Regions from separate parts of the Paracoccus sp. SSJ genome, predicted to be linked through region 1. Evidence: riboswitches for the same ligand, from Rfam matches in the RefSeq annotation. Region 1 holds a riboswitch; each other region holds the start of a gene.

What was found. A riboswitch is a leader RNA that binds a small molecule or an ion and turns the genes downstream of it on or off. The one in region 1 is predicted to bind cobalamin.
Region 2: another riboswitch for cobalamin. It lies ahead of nrdH (glutaredoxin-like protein NrdH); the one in region 1 lies ahead of QPR87_RS12085 (ribonucleoside triphosphate reductase).
Region 3: another riboswitch for cobalamin. It lies ahead of QPR87_RS14595 (TonB-dependent receptor plug domain-containing protein); the one in region 1 lies ahead of QPR87_RS12085 (ribonucleoside triphosphate reductase).

What each region holds. Positions count from the first base shown of each region.
Region 1 covers NZ_JASSPE010000009.1:120,299-124,400, forward strand. Annotated here, with positions in the region: gene QPR87_RS12080 (TonB-dependent receptor) at 1-1,760, shown strand, start outside; cobalamin riboswitch at 2,007-2,219, shown strand; gene QPR87_RS12085 (ribonucleoside triphosphate reductase) at 2,420-4,102, shown strand, end outside.
Region 2 covers NZ_JASSPE010000013.1:12,403-16,504, reverse strand. Annotated here, with positions in the region: gene QPR87_RS14635 (TonB-dependent receptor) at 1-1,786, opposite strand, end outside; cobalamin riboswitch at 2,162-2,353, shown strand; gene nrdH (glutaredoxin-like protein NrdH) at 2,447-2,668, shown strand; gene nrdI (class Ib ribonucleoside-diphosphate reductase assembly flavoprotein NrdI) at 2,678-3,094, shown strand; gene nrdE (class 1b ribonucleoside-diphosphate reductase subunit alpha) at 3,076-4,102, shown strand, end outside.
Region 3 covers NZ_JASSPE010000013.1:3,829-7,930, reverse strand. Annotated here, with positions in the region: gene QPR87_RS14600 (SLC13 family permease) at 1-1,764, opposite strand, end outside; cobalamin riboswitch at 1,911-2,125, shown strand; gene QPR87_RS14595 (TonB-dependent receptor plug domain-containing protein) at 2,261-4,102, shown strand, end outside.

The sequences.
Region 1 (4,102 bases):
CGAATTCCGGCGCGGTGGCCTTCTTCGGCGGCACGGCCCCGCGGCTGGCCTTCAATCTGGACGGGCATTATCTGGGCTACAACGAGATCGTCTGGGGCAGCCAGGCGCTTTGGGACGTCGAGTCGATCGAGGTCTTTCGCGGCCCGCAGACCGCGACCCAGGGCGCGAACTCGATCGCCGGGGCGATCATCGTCAAGACCAAGGATCCGACTTTCCAGCCCGAGGGCGCCGCGCAGCTGGAATATGGCAGCCACAGCCGCCGCCGCGCCAGCCTGATGGCCTCGGGGCCCTTGTCCGAGGATCTGGCCGGGCGCATCGCCGTCGACTACTGGGCGCGCGACAATTACATCGACTATACCAACCCCGACTTCGCGGTGGGCTCGACCGACCAGGACCATGAATCCCGCACCATCCGCGCCAAGCTGCTGTGGCAGCCGCAGGAGATCCCGGGGCTCGAGGGCAAGCTGACCTTCTCGCACAGCCTGACCAACCGGCCGAACTGGGAAGCCGCGACCGAGCCCTATGAGGATCTGGAAAGCGCCACCGCCTCGAATCCCAGCTGGCGGCTGCGCACGAACACCACCATCCTTGATGTCAGCTATGAATTCGGCAATGGCTGGACGTTGTTCAACCAGCTGCAATATTCCGACATCTGGGTCAAACGCTCGACCGAGCCGGTCAGCGCGGGCACAGCGATCCTGGATCAGGACGTGACCTCGAACGAGACGCGCGTAACCTTCGGGACGCCCGAGGACCGGATCAGCGGCGTAGCGGGACTGTTCGTCTCGCGCACCGATTCGGACGAGCTTCTGGATTACCGCGGCACCACCACCTATGACGACCGCAAGGACAGCCTGGGGATATTCGCCGAAACCACCTGGCGCCTTGCCGACCGCTGGAGCCTGACCGGCGGGCTGCGCTATCAGCGCGACGACATCACCCGGCGCGGCGTGTCGAGCTTTACCCCGAACGTGCTGGATTACGACGAAAGCTTCGACGCCTGGCTGCCCAGGATCGCGCTGGCCTATGACCTGGACGAGTCGACCCGCATCGGCGCCATGATCAGCAAGGGCTACAACCCGGGCGGGGTGACGCTGAACCTGACCAGCGGGGAATACGTGCCCTTCGATGCCGAGACCTCGTGGAACTACGAGATCTTCGGCCGCACCCGGTTGCTGGACGACCGGCTGGAACTGACCGGCAACCTGTTCTACACCCAGCTCCATGATGCGCAGCGCTATGTCGTGACCAGCCTGCCCGAGAACATCGGCAGTTCGATCACCGTCAATGCCGAGCGCGCCAAGTCCTATGGCCTGGAACTGGGGATGGACTATCTGCTGCGCGACAATCTGCGGGTCAAGGCGGGGCTGGGCCTGTTGCATACCGAGATCAGCCGCTTCACCAGCGCGGCGGCGGATTACCAGGGCCATCGCTTCGGCCGGTCCCCGGACTATACGCTTTCGCTGGCGGCCGATTGGGACATCACCCCGGAATGGCGGCTCAGCGGCCAGCTGCGCCATACCGACGGCTATTATTCCGACGACAACGAGGACCGCGACACCTGGGTCGATTCCTATACCGTGGCCAATGCCCGGCTGACTTGGCAACCGCGCGAGAACCTGCAGGCCTTCGCCTATGTCAACAACCTGTTCGACGACCGCTCGGTGACCTATCTGCGGGCCAGCCGCTCGATCGGCGGCTTCGAGGCCACCGTGGTCGAGCCACGCGAGCTGGGTATCGGCCTGAAGATGACCTTCTGATGCGAACGAATGCCCCGACAAGGATCGGGGCATTCATCTTCTCTAAGAGCCTGCTGATCCATCGGGCCTGGACTGGCCGGTTCCGAATTGTACGACGCTCTACCACGAGCAGAAAATTTGCATGTACAAAACCGTATCGGCCTGCTTCAGGTCCGCTGCACCCGTTGTTGTGAGCGGTCTGACTTCCTCTCTTGGACAAAGTGTCGCAGGTCAATACAACATCTTGACGGATACGGCGCCTTAATCCCTATATGTAGGCATCACGGTTCTTTCGGGTCGATCCGGCCCGAAAGCGAAGAGGGAAGCCGGTGCGCCTTTCGGAGCAAGGCCGGCGCTGCCCCCGCAACTGTAAGCAGCGAGCCTGCGCCGGATCACGCCACTGGTGCCGCACGGCATTGGGAAGGCCGGCAAGGGCCGCGACCTGCGAGCCAGGAGACCTGCCGTGACGATGACGATGAACCACGGGCGGGGTGTCCCGGCGGTGCGCCTGGCAATGCGGCCTTGTCGCCGCAGGGCTCCATGCGTCCTGGCCTGCCCCGCCCACAGCAGCACGGGGAACAGATGCGGCCATTCTTCACCACCAGACCTGCCGAGGCCGGCGTCGCCGTCCGCAGCACCGCAAGGGCGGCAGCAAGCCGCAGGCAAGGGAGGGCGCGTTGATGCCGGCGCCGCTTACGCCCCCGCCCGCCGCGCCGGCAAGGGATGTCGCCGTCGATGTCGCCTCGTCGGTCAACGAATACTTGAACCGTGCCGATTGGCGGGTGAATGCCAACGCCAACCAGGACTATTCGCTCGGCGGGCTGATCCTGAACGTCTCGGGCAAGGTGGTGGCCAACTACTGGCTGTCGCATGTCTATCCGCTTGCCATGGGCGAGGCGCACCGCCGGGGCGACCTGCATATCCACGACCTCGACATGCTGGCCGGCTATTGCGCCGGCTGGTCGCTGCGCACCTTGCTGACCGAGGGCTTCAACGGCGTCCCCGGCAAGGTCGAGGCCGGGCCGCCGAAACGCCTGTCCAGCGCCATCGGCCAGATCGTGAACTTCCTGGGAACGCTGCAAAACGAATGGGCCGGCGCGCAGGCCTTCAGTTCCTTCGACACCTATATGGCCCCCTTCATCCGCAAGGATGGCTTGGGCTATGCCGAGGTGCGGCAGGCCATGCAGGAGCTGATCTTCAACCTCAACGTCCCCTCGCGCTGGGGCACGCAGACCCCGTTCACCAACCTGACCTTCGACTGGGTCTGCCCCGAGGATCTGCGCGACCAGGTGCCCGTGATCGGCGGTCAGCCAATGAATTTCACCTATGGCGCCTTGCAGGCCGAGATGGACATGATCAACCGCGCCTATATCGAGGTGATGACGCGCGGCGACGAAAAGGGCCGGGTCTTCACCTTTCCGATCCCGACCTACAACATCACGCCGGACTTTCCCTGGGACAGCGAGAACGCCAAGCTGCTGTTCGCGATGACGGCGAAATACGGCCTGCCCTATTTCCAGAACTTCCTGAACTCGGACCTCAAGCCGAACATGGTGCGGTCCATGTGCTGCCGGCTGCAACTGGACCTGACCGAGCTGCTGAAACGCGGCAACGGCCTGTTCGGCAGCGCCGAGCAGACCGGCTCGCTGGGCGTCGTCACCGTCAACTGCGCGCGGCTGGGCCATCTGCACAAGGGCAACGAGGCCGGGCTCCGGCGTCGCCTGGACGAATTGCTCGACCTGGGCCGCGACAGCCTGGAGATCAAGCGCCGGGTGATCCAGCGGCTGATGGACGACGGGCTGTTTCCCTATAGCCGGCGCTACCTGGGCACGCTGCGCAACCATTTTTCGACCCTGGGCGTGAACGGCATCAACGAGATGATCCGCAACTTCACCGACGATGCACATGACATCACCACGAGCTGGGGCCATGGCTTCGCGCTGCGGCTGCTCGACCATCTGCGGGCGCGCATCACCGCCTTCCAGGAACAGACCGGACATCTCTATAACTTGGAGGCGACGCCGGCAGAGGGCACCACCTATCGCTTCGCCAAGGAGGACCGCAAGCGTTTCCCCGGCATTCTCCAGGCCGGCACCGAACACGAGCCTTACTACACAAACTCGAGCCAGCTTCCGGTCGGCTTTACCGACGACCCGTTCGAGGCGCTGGAACGGCAAGAGGCGCTGCAGCGCAAATACACCGGCGGCACGGTCTTGCATCTCTACATGGGCACGCAGCTGTCCTCGGCCGAGGCCTGCCGCAAGCTGGTGCGCCGGGCACTGGAGAACTTCGGCCTGCCCTACATCACCGTCACGCCGACATTCTCGGTCTGCCCCAGGCATGGCCATATCGCGGGCGAACAC
Region 2 (4,102 bases), on a different contig from region 1:
TGGCGGTGGTGTTGCCGATATTCGCGGTCTCGCCCAGGGCGTTGGTGACGCGGGCATTGTCCTTTTCGGTCCTGAACAGCGCCGCGCTCAGCTCGAGCTGGTCGTTCAGCACCAGCCATTTCGTGCCGATCTCGTAGTTCACGCTGCGCTCGGGGTCGAGGCTGTCCAGATCGTCCGAGGCATTGCTGCCACCAGTGCCCGCGCCCTCGCCCGCCGGGTTCGAGGAGGTGCTGGCCGAGGCATAGATCGAACCGTTCTGCACCGGCTTGTAGACCACGCCCAGCATCCCGTTCAGGAAATCGGAATCGTTGCCGTGGCTTTCGCGCGGGGTGGTGTCGGTCGCATGGATAATGCTGTCGACGCTGTAATCGTCCCAGCGCAGCCCCACCGTCGCCTCCCATTGCGGGGTGAAGGTGATGGTATCCAGCGCATAGACGCCACGCGACCTGGTGGTGCTGTAGCCGCTCTCGCCGCCGCGCTCGATGCTGCCGCCCCAGGGCGCGCCGGGGTTCGGATTCTCATAGGGCGAGGTCGGCATCGGGTCGGGATTGGTCACCGTCAGCCGGCGGGTGGTGGCACGCGAATTGGCGATGTCCACGCCGACCGCGAAGCTGTGCTCGACGCCCCAGGCCCGTGCCTCGCCCGAAAGCTGGGCGTTGAACGAGACCGTCTCGTTCACCCGATCCGAAGCCTTGGAACTGCGCGACACCAGGCCGTCGCTGCCCGAGGTCGGCGAGGTCACGACATAGGTGTTGGTGTCGCGTGCCTTGCGCAGCGCCGTGGTCAGCCGCAGGCTGTCCGAGAAGGCATGCTCGAACCTCACATAGCCCGAGGCGGATTCGATGTCGCGGAAATCGCGCGCGTGCAGGCCGTAGAAGGTGTCGGGATCGACATCGACCGGCAGGAACGGGTCGATGCGGGTGCCCGAGCCGCGCCGCCATGCGGCCGGCGTGGTGGCATTGGACATCGGCACGCCGTAATCGGGCGTATCCTCGTCCTTGTAGTAATAGAGCCCGGCGGTGATCTTGCTGTCATCGGTCAGGCGATAGCTGAAGCTGGGCGCCACGCCGACCCGCCTGGACTCGACGCCGTCGCGCCCGCCCAGGTCGTCGGCGCGCTGCGCCATCAGGTTCAGGCGAAGGCCGATCGCGCCGAATTCGCGGTTCGAATCCAGCGTGCCGCGGACATAGTTGCCGGTGCCGTAGGACAGCGCCACCTCGTCAAAGGCGCCCGGCTGCGGGATCTTGCTGTTCAGGCTGATGGTGCCGCCGGTCGAGCCGGCACCGGAATAGACCCCGCCCGGGCCCTTGCTGATCTCGATGGATTCCAGGTTGAAGGCCTCGTATTGCGTGCGCGAGGCGTTGCGCATGCCGTCGACCAGCATGTCCTGGCTGGCCTCGAAGCCGCGGATATAGGGGCGCACGCCCTGCGGCACGCCGCCTTCGCCTGCGCCCAGGGTGACGCCCGGCGTGGTGCGCAGCACGTCTGCGACCGAGGTCTGGCCGCGCTCTTCGATCTGGCGCCCGGTGACGACGGTCACCGTCCTTGGCGTGTCGAGCAACGGCGCGGTGGCCTTGTCCGAGGTGCTTTCGGTGACCTTGTAGCTGGTCTCGGCCTCGTTGCCCTGCTGGCGGCGGATGACCACCGTGTCCAGGGTTACGGTATCCTGCGCCTGGGCGGGGCCGGCTACGCCGGCCGAGATGGCCAGCACGGGAAGCAGGCCCAGGGTCGGCAGCAATTGCGCGGCCGACGCCGAGGCAGGCGGTTTGGGATGGGTTTTGTTCATGGGTTGATCCCGGCACGAAAGATGAATCGCAACCGCCTCAGGGCGGAAACGACAGGAAGGTGCTGGCTCATCAATGGCTTGCGGTGTCACGAGCCGGAAGGGGAACGAAGTGCCTCGTCCTGGCCGCGCGTAACCCATGCAAGGGGGCCAATTGTCGCAGTTTGTCAAATGACGCTGCGTCATTTCGACTGCGAAACAGGCGAGTGTTGCGGCAATCCAACAGCCTGCCCGGCCGGACGCGGCGCAATACCCCGGCCGGGATATCGCCGGAAGCCGGAAATCCCCCGCGACAGGCAGAATCGATGCGCCCACCAGATATTCCATGGCGGACGCAGTTATCCACTAAATATGGATTGACCCCGGCCATGACCCATGGCTAACTGCAAGGGTCATGGTTGTCCCGGGGCCGACTCGGGGATGAAAAGGGAAGCCGGTGAAAAGCCGGCACTGCCCCCGCAGCTGTAAGCGGAGAGCGACGCCGGATCACCACTGGGGCCACGCGCCCCGGGAAGGCCGGCCAAGCCGAGACCCGCAAGTCAGAAGACCTGCCATGACGCGAAAGGACGAAACCGTGCGGCGGGCGCGGGGCTGGAACAGGGTCCGGATGGCACGCCCATCGGCCCGGCCCCCTCTTGCCGACAGAACAAAAGGAGCCGAGGCATGACCATCACCGTTTATTCCAAGCCCGCCTGCGTGCAATGCACCGCCACGACCCGCGCCCTGGATGCGCGCGGCCTGGACTACCATCTGGTGGATCTGACCGAGGATGACGCGGCGATGGAACTGGTCGCCTCGCTGGGCTATCGCCAGGCTCCCGTCGTCATCGCCGGCGAAGCCCATTGGGCCGGGTTCCGCCCGGACATGATCGGCCGCCTGTCCTGATCCGGGGCCATGGGCGGGCTGGTCTATTTCTCCTCGGGCTCGGGGAACACGGCGCGTTTCGTGACGCGGCTCGGCCTGCCGGCCGGGCGCATCCCGATCTCGCCCAGGGACGAGATGCCCGCCCCCGCCCTGCCCTATGTGCTGATCTGCCCGACCTATGCCGACGGGATGGGTCGGGGCGCGGTGCCCAAGCAGGTGATCCGCTTTCTCAACGATCCTGACCGCCGGGCCCTGCTGCGCGGCGTCATCGCCGCCGGCAACCGGAATTTCGGGGCGACATACGCCTTGGCCGGTCGGGTGATATCTGACAAGTGCAACGTCCCCGTGCTGTATCGATTCGAGCTGGCGGGGACTGATCTGGACATTTCCCGCGTTCAGGCGGGGCTTGCGAAATTCTGGGGGACGGAATGCTTGACGATGGCGTAAAGGCCGAGCTGGACTATCACGCGCTGAATGCGATGCTGAACCTTTACGACGGCGAGGGCCGCATCCGCTTCGACGCGGATCGCAAGGCCGCGCGGCAGTATTTCCTGCAGCATGTCAACCAGAACACCGTCTTCTTCCACTCGCTGGACGAAAAGCTGGGCTATCTGGTCGACGAGGGCTATTACGAGGCCGAGGTGCTGGACCAGTATCCGCGCGCCTTCCTGCACCGGATCTGGGACGCGGCCTATGCGCGGAAATTCCGCTTTCCGACCTTTCTCGGCGCCTTCAAGTATTACACCAGCTATACGCTGAAGACCCGCGACGGGCGGCGCTATCTGGAACGCTACGAGGACCGGGTGGTCATGGTCGCGCTGGCGCTCGCGCGCGGCGACGAGGATCTGGCCATGCGCTTCATGGAGGAAATCCTGTCGGGCCGGTTCCAGCCCGCCACGCCGACCTTCCTGAACGCCGGCAAGAAGTCGCGGGGCGAGCTGATCTCGTGCTTCCTGCTGCGGCTGGAAGACAACATGGAATCCATCGGCCGCGGCATCAATTCGGCGCTGCAGCTTTCCAAGCGCGGCGGCGGCGTCGCCCTGATGCTGACCAACCTGCGCGAGGCCGGCGCGCCGATCAAGGGGATCGAGAACCAGTCCTCGGGCGTCATCCCGGTGATGAAACTGCTGGAGGACAGCTTTTCCTATGCCAACCAGCTTGGCGCGCGGCAAGGCGCGGGGGCGGTCTATCTGAACGCGCATCACCCCGACATCCTGCGCTTCCTGGACACCAAGCGCGAGAACGCCGACGAAAAGATCCGCATCAAGACGCTGTCGCTGGGCGTGGTGATCCCGGACGTGACCTTCGAACTCGCCAAGCGCAACGAGGACATGTACCTGTTCTCGCCCCATGACGTGGAAAAGGTCTATGGCCTGCCCTTCTCGGAAATCTCGGTCACCGAGAAATATGCCGAGATGGTGGACGACAAGCGCATCCGCAAGAAAAAGATCAACG
Region 3 (4,102 bases), on a different contig from region 1:
GACCAGCAGGATCAGCGGCACGCCGGTCAGCACGACCAGCGCCGACAGCGGCGCGCCCAGCCGGGCGTAGTCGCCGAAGCGATAGCCGCCCGGCCCCATGACCAGCGTGTTGCACTGGTGCCCGATGGGGGTCAGGAAATCGCAGCCGGCACCGACCGCCACCGCCATCAGGAAGGCATCGGGCCGATAGCCGAGCTGGCTGGCGAAAGTCGCCGCGATCGGCGCCATGACCAGCACCGTCGCGGCATTGTTCAGGAACGGCGTGACCGCCATGGCCGCGACCAGGATCAGCGTCAGCGCCCCCCAGACCGGCAGGCCCATCGCCGCCTGCGACAGCCAGGCACCCAACAGGTCGGTCACGCCGGTCTTTTGCAGCGCCTCGCTGACCGGGATCAGCGCGCCCAGCATGATCAGGATAGGCCATTCGATGGCCTCATAAGCCTCTTCGGCACTGATCGCGCCGGTCAGGATCATCAGCACGGCGGCGGCGAAAAAGGCGATGGCGACCGGCACCAGCCCCGCCGCCGTCGCCGCCATGGCCACCGCCAGGATCAGCACCGGCAGCAATTGCTTGCGCACCCCGCCCAGCCGGATGTCGCGCTCGGCCAGCGGCAAGAGGCCCAGCACCCGCATCCGCTCGGGCAAAAGCTCGATCGGCCCCTGCACCAGCAGCACGTCGCCCGCCGCCAGTACCGTCTGGCTGAGCCGCTGCGTCATGCGATGGCCGGCACGCGAGATGGCGATCAGGTTCACGCCGTGCTGGTCGAACAGCGCGATCCGCCCCACGCTTTGCCCCACCAGCAGCGAGGCGGGCGCGATCACCGCCTCGATGACGCCGATCTTGTCGGCGGGCAGTCCCTCTTCGGCCGCCGCATCCTGCCGGGTCAGCTCCATTCCCAGCTTGGTCACCGCGCGCTCCAGCGCATTCGGCTCGCCGCGTAAAAGCAGCGTGTCGCCCGTCTCGATCACCGTGTCGGGCAGCGTCACGGCACGGCGCGCGCCGCCCCGGATGAGGCCGGTGACGGCCACCTCGCCGTCGACGGCGCCCAGATAATCGCCCACCGTCATGCCGACGATGCCGGCGCCCTCGGGCACGGTGGCCTCGGTGTGATAGTCGCTGATGTTCACCGCCTCGCTCAACGACGCGGTGGCGCGGCGGTCCCTGGGCAGCAGGCGATGGGCGAATTGCAGGAAGACCAGCCCGACCAGCGACAGGCCGATGCCGACCGGGGCATAGTCGAACATGGTGAAGGGCTCGCCCGTCATCTGCTCGCGCACCCGCGAGACGATGATGTTGGGCGAGGTGCCGACCAGCGTGATCAGCCCGCCCAAGAGCGAGCCGAAGGCCATCGGCATCAGATAGACCGAGGGCGAATGCCTCGAACGCCGCGCCATCTTCAGCGCCGCCGGCATCAGCATGGCCAGCGCGCCGATGTTCTTGACCAGCGCCGACAGGAAGGTGACCGAGCCGACCAGCACCAGAAGCTGCCAGCGCAGCCTGCGCAACCGCAGGAGCACGCGGCGCATCACCGCCTCGATCACGCCCGAGCGCGAGATGCCGGCGCTGACCACCAGCGCACTGCCGACGATGATGACGATATCGTCGCTGAAGCCGCGAAACGCCTCGTCCGGCTTGACCGTGCCCGCCACCAGCGAGGCGAGCAGCGCGATCATCGCCACCACGTCGTAGCGCAGCCGCCCCCAGACGAACATCGCCATCATCGCGCAAAGGATCAGCACGGCCAGGATCTGCGGCATGGCCATCGGTTTGTCCGCCCTCCCTTTCGCGCACGGATGCCTGGACCCAATGCGGCGGCCGCGGGGCAGGTTCCGCCGCCCGCCGGCCCCCGCCGGACAGAATGTCGCGTCCGGTGCCAAGGATGGCGCTTGACAGCCGGCGCCCCGCTGCGGCAATGCGGGGCCGCTACGGTTCCGGCGCGATCTGCCGGATGAAAAGGGAACACCGGCGCGCCCATCGCCGCGATGCGGACGGGCAAGGCCGGGGCTGCCCCCGCAACTGTAGGCGGTGAGCGAAGGCCGAAGGCGCCACTGGGAAGATCCCCGGGAAGGCCGGCCCAAGCGATGATCCGCCAGCCAGGAGACCTGCCGCAGCGATCACCCATTTCCGGCGCGGGGCGCGTCTGGAAAGCGGCCTTCCGCAGAGGTGACAGTCGCCATCCCGCGGCCGGGCTGCCCTTGGCCTTTCCGCAGGACAGTTCTGCAAATCGCGGGCCGGATCCCGCGCTGGAAAGGCTTTGGAATGTTGTTCAGAACCCCGGCTTCCCTGCTGGCCGCCACCGCCCTGCTCCTGCCCGCCGCCGCAACGGGGCAGGAAGGCCAGGCCCCCGTCATGCTTGACCCGGTGGTCCTGTCGGGCGGGCTGTCGCCCGTCGCCGAAAGCGCCTATGGCCGGGCCTACAGCATCCTGACCGCCGAGGATTTGCGGCAGCGCGGCTTCGTCACCGTCCAGGACGCGCTGCGCGACCTGCCCGGGCTTGCCGTGACCTCGACCGGCGAGACCCTGACCAAGGTCCGCATCCGCGGGGGCGAAGCCAATCATGTGCTGGTGCTGATCGACGGGGTCGAGGCCAACTCTCCCGGCAACGGAGACTATGTCTTCAGCGGTCTTCTGACCGAGGATGTCGAGCGCATCGAGGTGCTGCGCGGCCCGCAATCGACCATCTACGGCGCCAATGCCGCCGCCGGGGTGATCGCGATCACCACCCGCCGCGCCTCTGTCCCGGGGCTGAGCTATGGCGGCGGGATCGAGATCGGCGGGCTGGGCACCCGCGCCGCCAGCGCCCATCTCCGCGCCATGGGCGAGCGCGGCCAGATCAGCTTCTCGGCGGCGACACGCCGCACCGATGGCGAGGACGCCTCGCGCACGCCCGGCGGCGATACCGAGTTCAACAACCGCGAGACGCTGACCCTCGGTGGCTCCTACGACATCGCCGAGGCCGTGACCGCCGGCTTCACCCTGCGCCGGACCTGGCAGGAATACGGCTACGACCGGGCGATCGACCCGGTGGATTCCCCCGACGACCATGTGATCGACACACCGCACACCGCCGACCGCAACGAAACCTATGGCTCGCTCTGGATCGAGGCCGAGGCGCTGGGGGGCAGGCTGCTGAACCGCTTCGCCGTCTCGGGCTCCAACCAGGCCACGGACCATTTCAACGACAGCGTGCCGGATTACGACGACGCCTCGCGGCTGCGGGATTTCAGGTATACCGGCACATGGGCGCTGGACGGCGGCAATGCCCGCAATTCCGCGCAAAAGCTCAATTTCGCGGTGCAGAAGAAGCGCGAGATCTATGAGAGCTCCTATGCACCGGGCGGCCGGTATGAGCGCGACACCAGATCGCTCGCGCTGGAATATCAGGGCCAGTTCGACAACGGGATCGGCATCCAGGCCGGCCTGCGGCGCGATTTCAACGACGATTTCCGCAACGCGACCACCTGGAACATCGCTGGCGCATGGCAATTGCCCGATCGCGACCTGCGCCTGCGCGCGGCCGCCGGCAAGGCCATCGTCAATCCCACCATGTTCGAGCTTTATGGCTATGCGCCGGGCAGCTATAGCGGCAACCCGGACCTGACGCCGGAAACCAGCCGCAGCTATGAAATCGGCGCCGACTGGAGTTTCGCAGCGGGACGGGCTGCGCTGGGGGCGACCCTGTTCACCAGCAAGGTCGAGGACATGATCGTCGGGGCCGGCACCACCTCGCAAAACATCGCCGGCACCAGCACGCGCAAGGGGTTCGAGGCCGATCTGCACTATGAAGCCACCGATTGGCTGCGGCTGGGCGCGACCTATACCTATACCGACGCCCGCACGGAAGACGACGATCCCATCCCGCGCCAGCCGCGCCACCAGCTTGGGCTGCGCGCCACGGGCGATTTTGCCGGGGGTCGCGGCTCGGCCACGGCCGATCTGCGCTATGTCGCGGGCAATTACGACGAGGAATGGTTCAGAAGCTGGACCCCGCCCACCACCGAACTGCCCGATTTCGTGACGGTGAACCTGGCCGCGCAATACGACCTGACCGAAAACCTGCGCCTGACCGGCCGCGTGGTGAACCTGTTCGACCGGGATTAT